3 regions of the Kitasatospora fiedleri genome follow, and region 1 is predicted to be linked to each of the others. Evidence: riboswitches for the same ligand, from Rfam matches in the RefSeq annotation. Region 1 holds a riboswitch; each other region holds the start of a gene.
The links. A riboswitch is a leader RNA that binds a small molecule or an ion and turns the genes downstream of it on or off. The one in region 1 is predicted to bind cobalamin.
Positions count from the first base shown of each region.

Region 2: linked by a shared signal. The riboswitch ahead of QMQ26_RS06455 (HoxN/HupN/NixA family nickel/cobalt transporter) and the one ahead of metE (5-methyltetrahydropteroyltriglutamate--homocysteine S-methyltransferase) in region 1 are both predicted to bind cobalamin.
Region 3: linked by a shared signal. The riboswitch ahead of QMQ26_RS22610 (ribonucleoside-diphosphate reductase subunit alpha) and the one ahead of metE (5-methyltetrahydropteroyltriglutamate--homocysteine S-methyltransferase) in region 1 are both predicted to bind cobalamin.

Region 1 is NZ_OX419519.1:7,229,360-7,233,791, reverse strand. It holds gene QMQ26_RS32885 (FAD-binding oxidoreductase) at 1-550, opposite strand, end outside; gene QMQ26_RS32880 (hypothetical protein) at 544-975, opposite strand; gene cobF (precorrin-6A synthase (deacetylating)) at 1,241-2,002, shown strand; cobalamin riboswitch at 2,168-2,393, shown strand; gene metE (5-methyltetrahydropteroyltriglutamate--homocysteine S-methyltransferase) at 2,544-4,432, shown strand, end outside.
Region 2 is NZ_OX419519.1:1,322,100-1,326,531, forward strand. It holds gene QMQ26_RS06450 (DMT family transporter) at 1-306, shown strand, start outside; partial or broken gene QMQ26_RS06455 (HoxN/HupN/NixA family nickel/cobalt transporter) at 331-1,434, opposite strand; cobalamin riboswitch at 1,466-1,673, opposite strand; gene QMQ26_RS06460 (DUF6445 family protein) at 1,757-2,449, opposite strand; gene QMQ26_RS06465 (DUF4011 domain-containing protein) at 2,768-4,432, shown strand, end outside.
Region 3 is NZ_OX419519.1:4,893,165-4,897,596, reverse strand. It holds gene QMQ26_RS22620 (helix-turn-helix domain-containing protein) at 1-636, opposite strand, end outside; gene QMQ26_RS22615 (GNAT family N-acetyltransferase) at 906-1,400, shown strand; cobalamin riboswitch at 1,629-1,755, shown strand; gene QMQ26_RS22610 (ribonucleoside-diphosphate reductase subunit alpha) at 1,926-4,340, shown strand; gene QMQ26_RS22605 (ribonucleotide-diphosphate reductase subunit beta) at 4,361-4,432, shown strand, end outside.

The DNA of each region.
Region 1 (4,432 bases):
GGTTCGCGCCGTCCGGTTCGCCGACCCAGCAGCCGACGACCTTGCAGGTGGGCGGGTTGCCGCCGGAGATCTGGCAGCTGGCCCAGAGTTCGGGCGGCGCGTCGGCGACCCACTGCTGCCAGGCGCCGAGCACCTGCGGGACGGAGCCGGCCGGGAAGGGCAGGACGAAGACGGTCAGGCCGGGCGCGGGCGGGGTGTCGAAGGTGAACCGGGTGACCACGCCGAAGTTCCCGCCCCCGCCGCCGCGCAGCCCCCAGTGCAGGTCGGGTTCGTGCTCGGCGTCGGCGGTCAGCACGCAGGAGTCGGCGGTGACGACCTCGGCGGCGGTGAGCCGGTCGCAGGTCAGGCCGTACCTGCGGGCCAGCACGCCGATGCCGCCGCCCAGGGTGAGGCCGCCGATGCCCACGGTGGGGCAGGACCCGCCGGGCAGCAGTCGGCCGGCGGCGGCCAGGCCCGCGTAGACCTCGATCAGCCGGGCGCCCGCGCCGACCTCGGCGCTGCCGTCGGGGTCGACCCGGACGGTGTTCAGCGCGCGCAGGTCGATCACCAGGCCCCGGTCGGGGATGCTGTAGCCGAGGTAGCCGTGGCCGCCGCTGCGGGCGGCGATCGGAGGCCGTGGCCGCGCGCCACGTCCAGGCAGGCCCGGACGTCGTCGGCGGAGGCGCACTTGGCGACCGCGCCGGGGAGTTGGCCGTCGTTCAGCTCGTTGAAGCCGAGCCGCGCCGTCCCGTAGCCGGGGTCGGCGGGCAGCACCAGCCGGTCGCCGAGCCGCTGCCGCAGCGCCTGCCAGTCCGGCGGCGCGGCCCGCCACCCGCGCTGGCGGGGCGGGAACGCCCGTACCGAGCCCGAGCCCGAGCCCGGGCCCGCGTCGGCACCGGCGGCCGGACCCGACCCCGGGCGCGCACCCGCACCCCGGTCCTGCGCGCGGGCCGGGGACGCGCCCGCCGCGAGCCCCACCCCCAGTGCTCCGCCCACGGTCAGAAAACGACGACGGTCCATTGTCACGACGCACCTTCCTCCCCCGCGCCGGGCGCACGGAGGCTCTGCGCCGATCGTCACGCCCCGCCCCGCCGCCGCCCGGCCGCGGCCCGCCGGAGTGCGTCCGATGGCCCAGCGCGCGTCCGTGCGCGCACGACGCCCCGCCGGGGTCCGCGCGCCGGGGCTGCCGGTCGGAGCGCCCGCCGGGGCGCCCGCCGACCCGGGCCGGTGAACGCGCCGGGCAGCAGGCACAATCGCCGGTATGCGTACTCTTCTCGTCATCGGCATCGGCGCGGGCGACCCCGACCACCTCACCCTGGAGGCGGTCAAGGCGATCGGCCGCACCGACGTGTTCCTGCTGCTCGACAAGCCGGAGGAGCGGCAGGACCTGATGCGGCTGCGGCGGGACATGATCGCCGAGCACGGCCGGGCCGGGCACCGGGTGGTCGAGCTGGTGGACCCGGCGCGGGACCGGTCGGCGGCCGGGTACGCGGAGGCGGTCGAGGAGTGGCGGGAGCGGCGGGCCGACCTGGTGGAGCGGGCCGTGGCCGAGGAGCTCCCGGACGGCGGGACGGGCGCGCTGCTGGTGTGGGGCGACCCGTCGCTGTACGACAGCGTGACCGCCGTGCTGGACCGGGTCCTGGCGCGCGGGCGGACCGGGTTCGGGTACACGGTGGTGCCCGGCGTCAGCAGCGTCTCGGTGCTGGCGGCCCGCCACCGCACCACGCTGACCCGCACCGCGCGGCCGGTGCGGATCACCACCGGGCGGCGGCTGGCCGCCGAGGGCTTCGGGCCGGGCGCCGAGGACGCGGTGGTGATGCTGGACGGGCAGGCCGCGTTCACCGCCATCGACCCGGCGGGCGTGCACATCCACTACGGGGCGTACCTGGGCACCGAGGACGAGATCCTGGTCTCCGGCCCGCTGGCCGAACAGGCCGACCGGATCGCCGGGTTGCGGGCCGAGGCCCGGGCCCGCAAGGGCTGGATCATGGACAGCTACCTGCTGCGCCGTACCGACGGCTGAACGCCGTCCGGCCGCCGCCCGTCTGCCCGCGCCCTGCCAGCAGCCCGCCCGCCGCCGTCCGTCTGCCCGCGCCCGCCGCCGTCCGCCGCCGTCCGTCCGTCCGTCCGCGCGTCCCACGGACCGGACAGCTGCCGGACTTCGCACCGGAGAACGCCCGGTCCGTTCTACACTGGCCGCGCAACTGGTTCGCCCTGTCCGCCAGGCAGGGCGTCGCAAGAGGGAACCCGGTGGGAATCCGGGACTGCCCCGCAGCGGTGAGTGGGAACGACCGCCGTCATACGCACTGGGTCCGGACGGACCTGGGAAGCGACGGCCAGTAGGTGCCCGGGAGCGTCGAGCCTCCCCGGGCGGGCCCGCGAGTCCGAAGACCTGCCCGTTGCCCGGGTGCGACCGTTCGCGCCCGGTGACCGGTGACCTCGAGGGCGGGTCGGTACGGACACCAGGCGGGCAGGCGCGGTCGAGCGCGGCACCGCCCGGTCTCGGCACCCTCCGCGCCTCCTGCGCACCGGACCCAGGATCAAGGCTCGCGAGGAGAGTCCCCTTGACTGCGAAGTCCGTAGCCGCGGCAACCGTTCACGGATACCCCCGCCAGGGCGGGAACCGGGAACTGAAGAAGGCGATCGAGGGCTACTGGCGGGGCACCGTCACCGCCGACGCGCTGCACTCCACCGCCGCCGAACTGCGCTGCGCCAACTGGCGGCAGCTGGCCGGCGCCGGCATCACCGAAGTCCCCACCGGGGACTTCTCGTTGTACGACCACGTGCTGGACACCACGGTCGCCGTCGGCGCGGTCCCGCCCCGGCACCGGGCCGCGTACGAGGCCGACCCGCTGGACGGCTACTTCGCGATGGCGCGCGGCACCCAGCAGGTGGCGCCGCTGGAGATGACCAAGTGGTTCGACACCAACTACCACTACCTGGTGCCGGAGTTGGGCCCGGACACCGCGTTCGCCGCGCACTCCGCCAAGCAGGTCGGCGAACTGCGCGAGGCACTCGGCCAGGGCTACCGGGCCCGCCCGGTACTGCTCGGCCCGGTCACCTACCTGCTGCTCGCCAAGCCCGCGCCCGGCGTGGCCGCCGACTTCGAACCGCTCACCCTGCTGGACCGGCTGCTGCCGGTGTACGCGGAGCTGCTGGCCGACCTGCGGGCGGCCGGCGCCGGGTGGGTGCAGCTCGACGAGCCCGCGCTGGTGCAGGACCGCACCCCGGCCGAGCTGAACGCCGCCGCCCGCGCCTACCGTGAGCTGGGCGCGCTCACCGACCGCCCCAGGCTGCTGGTCGCCTCCTACTTCGACCGGCTCGGCGAGGCGCTGATCACCCTGGCCAAGGCCCCCGTCGACGGCCTGGCGCTGGACTTCACCGGCCCGGCGGCGGGCAACCTGAGCGACCTGGCGGCCGTCGGCGGCCTGCCCGGCAAGCGGCTGGTCGCGGGCGTGGTCGACGGCCGCAACGTGTGGATCAACGACCTGGAGACGTCCCTCGCCACCCTGGCGACCCTGCTCGGCCTGGCCGACACGGTGGACGTCGCCCCCTCCTGCTCGCTGCTGCACGTCCCGCTGGACACCGCCGCCGAACGCGACCTCGACCCGCAGATCGGCCGCTGGCTGGCCTTCGCCCGGCAGAAGGCCGCCGAGACCGCCCTGCTGGCCCGCGCCCTGCGCGAGGGCACCGCCGCCGTCACCGCCCAACTGGCCGCCAACCGGGCCGACCTGGCCTCCCGCGCGGCCTCCCCGATCACCCGCGACCCGGCGGTCCGGGCCCGGGCCGCCGCCGTCACCGAGGCCGACACCCGCCGCGACGCCCCGTACGCCGTCCGCGCCGCGGCGCAGAAGGCCCGGCTCGGACTGCCGCTGCTGCCCACCACCACCATCGGCTCCTTCCCGCAGACCGCCGAACTGCGCTCCGCCCGAGCCGAGTTGAACGCCGGACGGATCGACGCGGCGGACTACCGCAAGCGGATGGAGGCCGAGGTCCGCGAGGTGGTCGGCTACCAGGAGCGGGCGGGCCTGGACGTGCTGGTGCACGGCGAGCCCGAGCGCAACGACATGGTGCAGTACTTCGCCGAGCAGCTCACCGGCTACCTGGCCACCCGGCACGGCTGGGTGCAGTCCTACGGCACCCGGTACGTGCGTCCGCCGGTGCTGGCGGGCGACATCTCCCGTCCGCACCCGATGACGGTCGACTGGTACCGCTTCGCGCAGGACCTCACCGACCGCCCGGTCAAGGGCATGCTGACCGGCCCGGTCACCATGCTGGCCTGGTCGTTCGTCCGCGACGACCAGCCGCTGGCCGACACCGCCCGGCAGGTCGCCCTCGCCCTGCGCGACGAGGTGGCGGACCTGGAGGCGGCGGGCGCCGCCGTGATCCAGGTCGACGAACCCGCGCTGCGCGAGACGCTCCCGCTGCGGCGCGCCGGCTGGCCCGCGTACCT
Region 2 (4,432 bases), 5.9 Mb from region 1:
ACCAACGCGGTGGTCGGGGCCGGGATGCTGGCCGCCGCGGCCCGCCGACAGCCCCTCGGGCTTTCGGCGGGCGCCCGGTCGCTGCCCGCGCTGACCGCCGTCGGGGTGGCCGACGTGGCCGCGAACGGCCTGTACGCGGCCGCCTCGCACCTGGGCTCGGTGGCGGTGGCGGCCGTGCTGGCCTCGCTCTACCCGGTGGTCACCGCGCTGATGGCGCGCGGCCTGCTGAAGGAGCGGCTGCTGCGGGTGCAGGTGGTGGGCGCGGGCCTCGCGGTGGCCGGGACGCTGATCCTGGCCGCCGGTTGACGCCCCGTCAGGACGCGTCCGCCCCCGCGCCGCCGAACGCCCGGAGCGCTTGGCGATCCGCCAGTAGCCGATCGCGGCGGCCCAGACCACCACGAACAGGCCGACGATCACGAAGCCGACGTTGTCCAGGCCGAGGCCCGCGATCCAGCCGGTGACGGGGTCGGTCAGGTCGAACTTGTCGTGCAGCACGGCGACCAGCTCGATGGTGCCGATCACGAAGGCCACCGCGATCGACAGCCCGGTGATGGTCAGGTTGTAGTACACCTTGCGGACCGGGTTCGAGAACGCCCACTGGTAGGCGATGTTCATGAACGTGCCGTCCAGGGTGTCGAACAGGCTCATCCCGGCGGCGAACAGCAGCGGCAGGCAGACCACCGCGTACCAGGGCAGGCCGGAGGCCGCGCCGGAGCCCGCCATCACCATCAGGGTGACCTCGGTGGCGGTGTCGAAGCCCAGACCGAGCACCATGCCGACCGGGAACATCTGCCCGGGGCGGCTGATCGAGCGGGTGGCCCGGTTCAGCAGCCGGGCCAGGAAGCCCCGGGCGTCCAGGTGCTTCTCCAGCTCGGCCTCGTCGTACTCCCCGGCCCGCATCGCCCGGAACACCCGCCAGATGCCCAACAGGGCGACCAGGTTGAGCGCCGCGATCAGGTAGAGGAAGGCGCCGGACGCGGTGGTGCCGACGGTGCCCAGCACCTGGTGGGTGGTCGAGTCCTCGTCCATCAGGGTGCCCGCCAGCGCCGCGCCCCCGGCCACCAGGGCGGCCATCAGCACCACCATCGAGGAGTGGCCGAGCGCGAACCAGAAGCCCACCGAGACCGGGCGGCGGCCGTCCGCCATCAGCTTGCGGGTGGTGTTGTCGATCACCGCGATGTGGTCGGCGTCGAAGGCGTGCCGCATCCCCAGGGTGTACGCGGTGACGCCCAGGCCGACGCCGAACACCTGGGTGCCGACCCGGTAGTCGTGCGGCACCACCAGGAACAGCAGCGTCCCGAAGGCCACCGCGTGCAGGGCCAGGATCACCGCCATCAGCCCGGCCGTGCGCAGGGTGTCCTCGCGCCGCCAGCGCAGGGCGGGCAGGACGGCGACCGGGCCGGTCCCGGCCAGGGTCGATTCGGGCGCGGTCATCCGCGGATCACGCTCCAGCACCTCGTGGATCACTTCGTGAGATGCCGTGGCCGGTCTCCTGGCTGACGGGGTGTTGCGCGCCGGCGCCCGGCCTTCCCGGCCGCGGGGCCAGTGGCACGGGGTGGGAGCCGACGACTCCCCGATCACAGTGGCGAGGGCCGCTCCGGACTCCCGTGCCGCGCACTCGGTGGCGGACACGGTGCACCGGCTTCCCGAGCACCACGGCCCGCCCACCGTAGGCCCGCCGCGGGTGCCGCGGCAAGGGCGCACCCGGGCCGGGGTGGCGCAGATCACGCCTGGTCAGCGGCGTGCTGAGCGCGGGTCAGGCCATCCAGAAGAAGACGCAGGTCATCCGCTTCTCCTCCAGCGCCGTCCCGTGGTACTCGGTCGCGGTGTGGATCAGGTTGGCGGTGTAGAGCAGCAGCCGGTTGTAGCGGTGCGGGACGGCCAGGTCCTCGGTGAAGGAGTCCGGCGGGACGAAGCGGGTGCCCAGCGCGTCCACCAGGTTGTTGTGCGGGGCGACCACGCTGTTGCCGCCGAGCCGGCCGCCGGGCAGGCTCTGCCGGTAGAAGCTGGTGCCGCAGCGCTTGGGGACGGCCGGGTTGAGGTACAGCACGGCGGCGTAGCGGCACAGCGAGCGGGAGTCGGTGTGCGGGCGCGGCTCGCACTCCCCGGCGCCCACCACCTGCACGCAGTTGTGGTTGAAGGTGCCGCCCTCGGCCTCGTCCAGCGCCCAGATCCGCGGCGCGCCGGTGGCCTCCCGGACCAGCTTCTCGACCTGCGCCAGCTCCGCCGGCTCCAGGCCGGGCATGGCCCGCAGGCCCGGCCAGGACTCCGGCTTGTGCGGGTAGCCCTCGTCCCAGTCGGTGCGCGCCAGGTGCCGGGCGCGCACCGCGTCCGGGTCCGGAAGGACGTCGTCCAGGACCCAGTAGTCGCGGCCGCGGGTGGGCTTGCGGTACGGCAGGACCGGGAGCGCCGGGGCGGGGCGCCGGTCCTGGAACGGGAGAGCGGGCATGGACCCGACAATAGGAGCGGCGTTCCGGGGCCTCGCCCAAGGCCCGGTCAACCTTGCGTCAAGGCTTGCCCGTGACGCGGCGTCAGGACCGCTGGCAGCGCGGGCACATCGGCACCACCCGGTGCGCCGAAATCGTGCTCCCGTCGATGGGGCGGACGCTAGACGAGCACCAGCCGCGCAAGCGTCCGGCCGCGCCGATCCCGATTGCGGCACGAACCGCTGAACACACCCTGCGCAACCGGACGAACGCACTATGCTGCCCCCACCCAATCCGCACGACATTCACACGATCTGACAGGTTTGAACGGAGTCATCTGCATGGTTCACCGCCGCTCCGGACAGCGCAGCGCCACCGACCCCCTGGAGCCGCTCCTGGAGTCCTGGCAGAAGTCCCTGATCGACCTGGGCTTTCGCAACCGGCTGGTGCACTACCGTCGCGGCGGCAGACAGGCGGGCACGGACATCGTCGCCCCGGAACTGGCGCGGGTGCTGGAAGCGCTGCCCAAGGGCTGCCTGTTCGCCCCAGTGCCGGAGACGAGCCCGGATGCCGGGACATCGGTCGAACCGTTCGGATACTCCGACCTCCCGCTCACGAAGCCGACCGGAGGCCGCCCCCTCGACACACCCGCCTCTCGCACGGGCACCGGCGGGACCCGGCTCGCCCTCCGCACGACCAAGGCGACCCAGGGCGAGCAGGACAGGCACCTCAAGCGCCTGGCCGCCGTCGCACAGGAGAAGTACAACGACTTCGGCCTGTGGGTCCTGCACCTCGGTGTCGGTTTCCTCCAGTGGCGGCCGGCCGCCGACGCCGATCCCGTGTCCTCTCCCCTCCTGCTGGTGCCGGTGCGGCTGCGCAAGTGGAGGGGCGACTCCTTCCTCCTGGAACTCAACGGGGACGAGGAGCCGAGTTTCAACCCGGCGCTAGCCGTCAAGATGGAGGAGATGGGCCTCGAATGGCCCGCCCCGGAACAGATCGACCTCACTGACGCCGTGGCCCTGTTGGAGCAGGTCCGCAGGACCGTCTCGGGCCGCACGGGGTGGCAGGTCAGCGAACGTGTGGTGCTGGACGCCTTCAACTCCAGCAAGGAGGTGATGTACCGGGACCTGCGGGACAACGTGCAGAGGATCCTGGGCAGCCCGCTGGTGCGCACCCTGGGGCTGGGCTCCGGTCCGGCCGACACCGCAGGCTGCTTCGACTTCGATCCGGTGCCGCTCGACCTGATAGACCAGAAACAACCGCCGGAGAGAGCCCCGCTCGTGCTGGACGCGGACTCCTCCCAGCGCCAGTGCGTCGCCGCCGCGATCGACGGCAGGAGCTTCGTGATGGACGGCCCGCCCGGTACCGGCAAGAGCCAGACCATCACCAACATGATCGCCGGGCTCCTGGAGCAAGGGCGCAGTGTCCTGTTCGTCAGCGAGAAGGCCGCCGCGCTGGACGTGGTGCGCAACCGCCTCGAACAGGTCGGTCTGGACGACTACGTCCTCGCCCTGCACAGCAACACCGCCAACCGCAAGCAGGTCGCACAGGAGCTGGGCCGCGCGCTCGCCGCGCCCCGCCGTTCCTTCCCCGCCGCGCGTCGGGACGAGCTCCTCACCGCAGAGGAGCTGCGCCGGGAACTCTCCGGGTACGCCGCCGCGATGAACGAGCACCACGAGGGCATGAATCGCTCCCTGCACGACGTCCTGGGCCGGGTCTCGTTGCTGCATTCCCTGCCGCAGCTCGCCCCGGAACGGGAGTTCGACGCGGTCGGCCTCACCGAGGAACTGCTGCGCGGCATCCTCGACGGCGCGCGGTGGGTTTCCCGGTCTTGGCGGCCCGCGGTGGAGGGCGAGTCGTTCGTCTGGCGCGGACTCGGTGAATCCGGCGGTGAACTGGACGCCTTGGCAAGGGCCTTGGAAGACTTCGCCGGCCTGCGCGGAGCCTTGGCCCCACATGGCCCGCTACTGGAGGCCATGGGCTGGGACGGCCTCTACGACGTCGAG
Region 3 (4,432 bases), 2.3 Mb from region 1:
CTCGCCGCCGCCCTCGGGCACCGGCCGGTTGATGAACTGGGCCTGGCCGCCGTCCCGGTGCGGGGCGACCACCATCCGGCGGGCGATCGCCCGGGCCACCTCGGCGCCCTGCACCTTGCGGACCAGGTGCAGGCAGGCGTCGATGCCCGCGGCGGTGCCGGCCGAGGTGATCACCGGGTGGTCGTCCACGTACAGCACGCCGGGTTCGACGGTGGTCAGCGGGAAGCGCTCGGCCATCAGGTCGGCGTAGCGCCAGTGGGTGGTGCAGCGGCGGCCGTCGAGCAGGCCGGCCGCGCCGAGCAGGAAGCTGCCGGAGCAGATCGACAGCAGGTGGGCGCCGCGGTCGTGGGCGGCCCGCAGCGCCGCGCAGACCTCCTCGGGGTAGTGCGCGCGGATGCCGGTGGCGGTGGCGATCACCAGGTCGGCCCCGGCGATCCGCTCGGGGCCGTGCGGGACGTCGACGGTGAAGCCGGAGTGGGTGCGCATCGGGCCGGGGCGGTCGCCGACCAGGGCGAAGTCGTAGACCGGCAGGCCGCTCTCGCTCCGGTCCAGGCCGAACACCTCGCAGGCCACCCCCAGTTCGAAGGGGTGGACCTCCTCCAGCACCACGACGGCGACGTTCTCCAGCTTCCGCATCCGGCCAGCATGGCAGTGGCAGGATTTCGTGGCAATGGTGCGTTCCTGCCACTCGTCCGGCCCCGGCCGGGCGCGGACAGTGGAGGCATGACCACCGCACTCGCCCTGCTGGGCCTCCTCGGCAGTTTCGGACTCCTCGGCGTCCTGGTCGGCCGCGACCTGGACCGCAACGGCCGGCACGGCCGCGACGACGTGCACCGGCCGGGCGGCTACCCGTTCGACCCGGACCTGGCCGACCCGCGCCGGCGGCCGTCCGGCACACTGTCCGGATGCGCTCCCCGACCGTCCGCCGCGCCCTCGACCGCGACCTCGCCGGAGCCGGGGAGGTCAGCGTCGAAGCCTTCGTCGGCGACGGCCACACCCGCCCCGACTCCCCGTACGCCGAACTCCTCCGCGACGCCGCCCGCCGCAACCGGGAGGCCGAGCTCCTGGTCGCCGTCGACGACGGCGGGGCGGTGCTCGGCTGCGTGACCTTCGCGCCCGGCGGCACCGCGTGGGCGGACGTCGCGCACCCCGACGAGGGCGAGATCCGGATGCTCGCGGTCGGCGCGGCGGCCCGCGGGCGCGGCGTCGGCCGGGCCCTGGTGCGGGCCTCGATCGCGCGCAGCCGGGAACTGCGACTGGCCGGGATGGCGTTCTCCACCCGGCCGACGATGACCGCCGCGCACCGGATCTACGACGCCCTGGGCTTCGTCCGCAGCCCCGCGCGGGACTGGTCGGCGGCGCCCGGCACGGACCTGTGGGTCTACACGACGCGGTTCTGAGGGCGGGCCCCGAGCCGGGCCCCGAAGCCGTCCGCAGGCCGTCCGCGGGCGGGTTCACGAGCGGGCCCACGGGCAGTCAGTGGGCGGTTCGCGGACGGTTCGTGGGCGGTCGGCGGACGGTTCGTGGGCGGCCGGCGGACGGTTCGCGGACGGTTTCGTTGTCTACGCGCGGCACCGCCGACGCGACACGCGCTACTACATCTGGTGCTTCCAGTTCCAGCCACCACAACATGTATGCTCACTCTCGCTGTCGACGCAGGGGAATCCGGTGCGAATCCGGGACTGCCCCGCAACGGTGAGCGGGTTGCTGCGACGCCCGCGCAGTCCGAGGACCTGCCGACGGTGTGCGACACGGCATCCCCGCAGACGCCATGCAGCACAGCTTTTCCGTCCGGTCTCGCGGGCGGACCGGGGGTGGTCTTCGCGCGCCGGAACGCGTTCTCGTTCCTTCGTGCCGCCCTCCCCTGGCCGCGTGCGGTGCCGGACGACCCGAGCCACGTCCGCCGCCACAGGAGAGAGTGCGCCTTGACCGTCGCCGCCTCAGTCACCCTGCCGTCCCAGGTATCCGCCGACGCCTTCACCGATCCCGGTGCGGCGCTGCTCCGGCTGCTCACCGACCGCAGCACCGACCTCCCCCAGGTGGACCCCGGCCACGTCGCCGCCGCCGCGCTGCGCGGCCGCCACGCCGGCTCGGACTTCGCCGAGCTGCGCGGGCTGGCCGTGGAGGCCGCCGCGTCGATGATCGCCGAGGACCCGCAGTACTCGAAGCTGGCCGCCCGCCTGCTGGCGCTGGAGATCCGCGACGAGGCCGCCACCCAGGGCGTCACCTCGTTCTCCTCCTCGGTGGCCGCGGGCCACGCCGAGGGCCTGATCGGCGATGCCACCGCCGCGTTCGTGGCCGAGCACGCCGGCCTGTTCGACTCGCTGATCGACGAGGCGGGCGACGACCGCTTCGAGTACTTCGGCCTGCGCACCGTGCAGTCCCGCTACCTGCTGCGCCACCCGATCACCCGCAAGGTGGTCGAGACCCCGCAGCACTTCCTGCTGCGGGTGGCGGCGGGCCTGGCGGTCGGCACCACCGAGGAGTCGGTGCGCGAGGTCGCCGAGCTGTACACCCTGATGAGCCGGCTGGAGTACCTGACCAGCTCGCCGACGCTGTTCAACTCCGGCACCCGGCACCCGCAGATGTCCTCCTGCTACCTGCTGGACTCGCCGCTGGACAACCTGGACTCGATCTACAACCGGTACGCGCAGATCGCCCGGCTCTCCAAGCACGCCGGCGGCATCGGCCTGTCCTACTCGCGCATCCGCTCCCGCGGCTCGCTGATCCGCGGCACCAACGGCCAGTCGAACGGCATCGTGCCGTTCCTGCGCACCCTGGACTCCTCCGTGGCGGCGGTCAACCAGGGCGGCCGGCGCAAGGGCGCGGCCTGCGTGTACCTGGAGACCTGGCACGCCGACATCGAGGAGTTCCTGGAACTCCGCGACAACACCGGCGAGGAGGCCCGGCGCACCCACAACCTGAACCTGGCGCACTGGATTCCGGACGAGTTCATGCGCCGGGTCAACGCCAACGCCCACTGGTCGCTGTTCTCCCCGGCCGACGTACCGGAGCTGGTCGACCTGTGGGGCGCCGAGTTCGACGAGGCGTACGTCAAGGCCGAGCTGGCCGGCAAGGCCGTGCGCACCATCCCCGCGCAGACCCTGTACGCCCGGATGATGCGCACCCTGGCGCAGACCGGCAACGGCTGGATGACCTTCAAGGACGCCTCCAACCGGGCCGCCAACCAGACCGCGCTGCCCGGCCGCACGGTGCACTCCTCGAACCTGTGCACCGAGATCCTGGAGGTCACCGACGACTCCGAGACCGCGGTCTGCAACCTCGGCTCGGTCAACCTGGGCGCGCACGTCGCCCCCGGCGCCACCGCCGCCGACCTGCTGAACGCGATGGACTGGGACCGGCTGGACGCCACCGTCCGCACCGCGGTGACCTTCCTCGACCGCGTGATCGACATCAACTTCTACCCGACCACCGAGGCCGGCACCTCCAACTCCCGCTGGCGGCCGGTCGGCCTGGGCGTGATGGGCCTGCAGGACGTCTTCTTCCAGCTGCGGATCGACTTCGACTCCGCCGAGGCGAAGACCCTCTCCACCCTGATCTCCGAGCGCATCATGCTCACCGCGTACGAGCGCTCCGCCGACCTGGCCGAGAAGTTCGGCCGCCACGAGGCGTACGGCGAGACCCGGGCCGCCCGCGGCCAGCTGCACGTCGACCACTTCGGCTCGGCGAACCCGCGGTGGACCGAGCGCTGGGAGGCGCTGCGCGCCCGGATCGCCGAGGTCGGCCTGCGCAACTCGCTGCTGCTGGCGATCGCCCCGACCGCGACCATCGCGTCCATCGCCGGCGTGTACGAGTGCATCGAGCCGCAGGTCTCCAACCTGTTCAAGCGCGAGACGCTGTCCGGCGAGTTCCTCCAGGTCAACCCGTACCTGGTGCGCGAGCTCAAGGAGCTGGGCGTCTGGGACCAGCAGACCCGGGACGCGCTGCGCGACGCCAACGGCTCCATCCAGGAGTTCAACTGGCTGCCGCAGGAGGTCCGTTCGCTGTACCGCACGGCGTGGGAGCTGCCGCAGCGCGCGCTGATCGACCTGGCCGCCGCCCGCCAGCCGTACATCGACCAGAGCCAGTCGCTGAACCTGTTCATGGCCGCGCCGACCATCGGCAAGCTCTCCTCGATGTACTCCTACGCCTGGAAGGTCGGTCTGAAGACCACCTACTACCTGCGCTCGCGCCCGGCGACCCGGATCGCCCAGGCCGCGTCCGGCGCCACCCGCACCGCCGCCCCCGTGCCGGTGCAGACCCCCACCCTCTCCCAGGCCGAGCAGGACGCCATCGCCTGCTCGCTGGAGAACCCCGAGTCCTGCGAGGCCTGCCAGTGAGCACCGAAGACCAGAAGAAGATGCTGCTCGACCCGGGCTTCGAGCTGACGCTGCGTCCGATGCGCTACCCGTCGTTCTACGACCGGTACCGG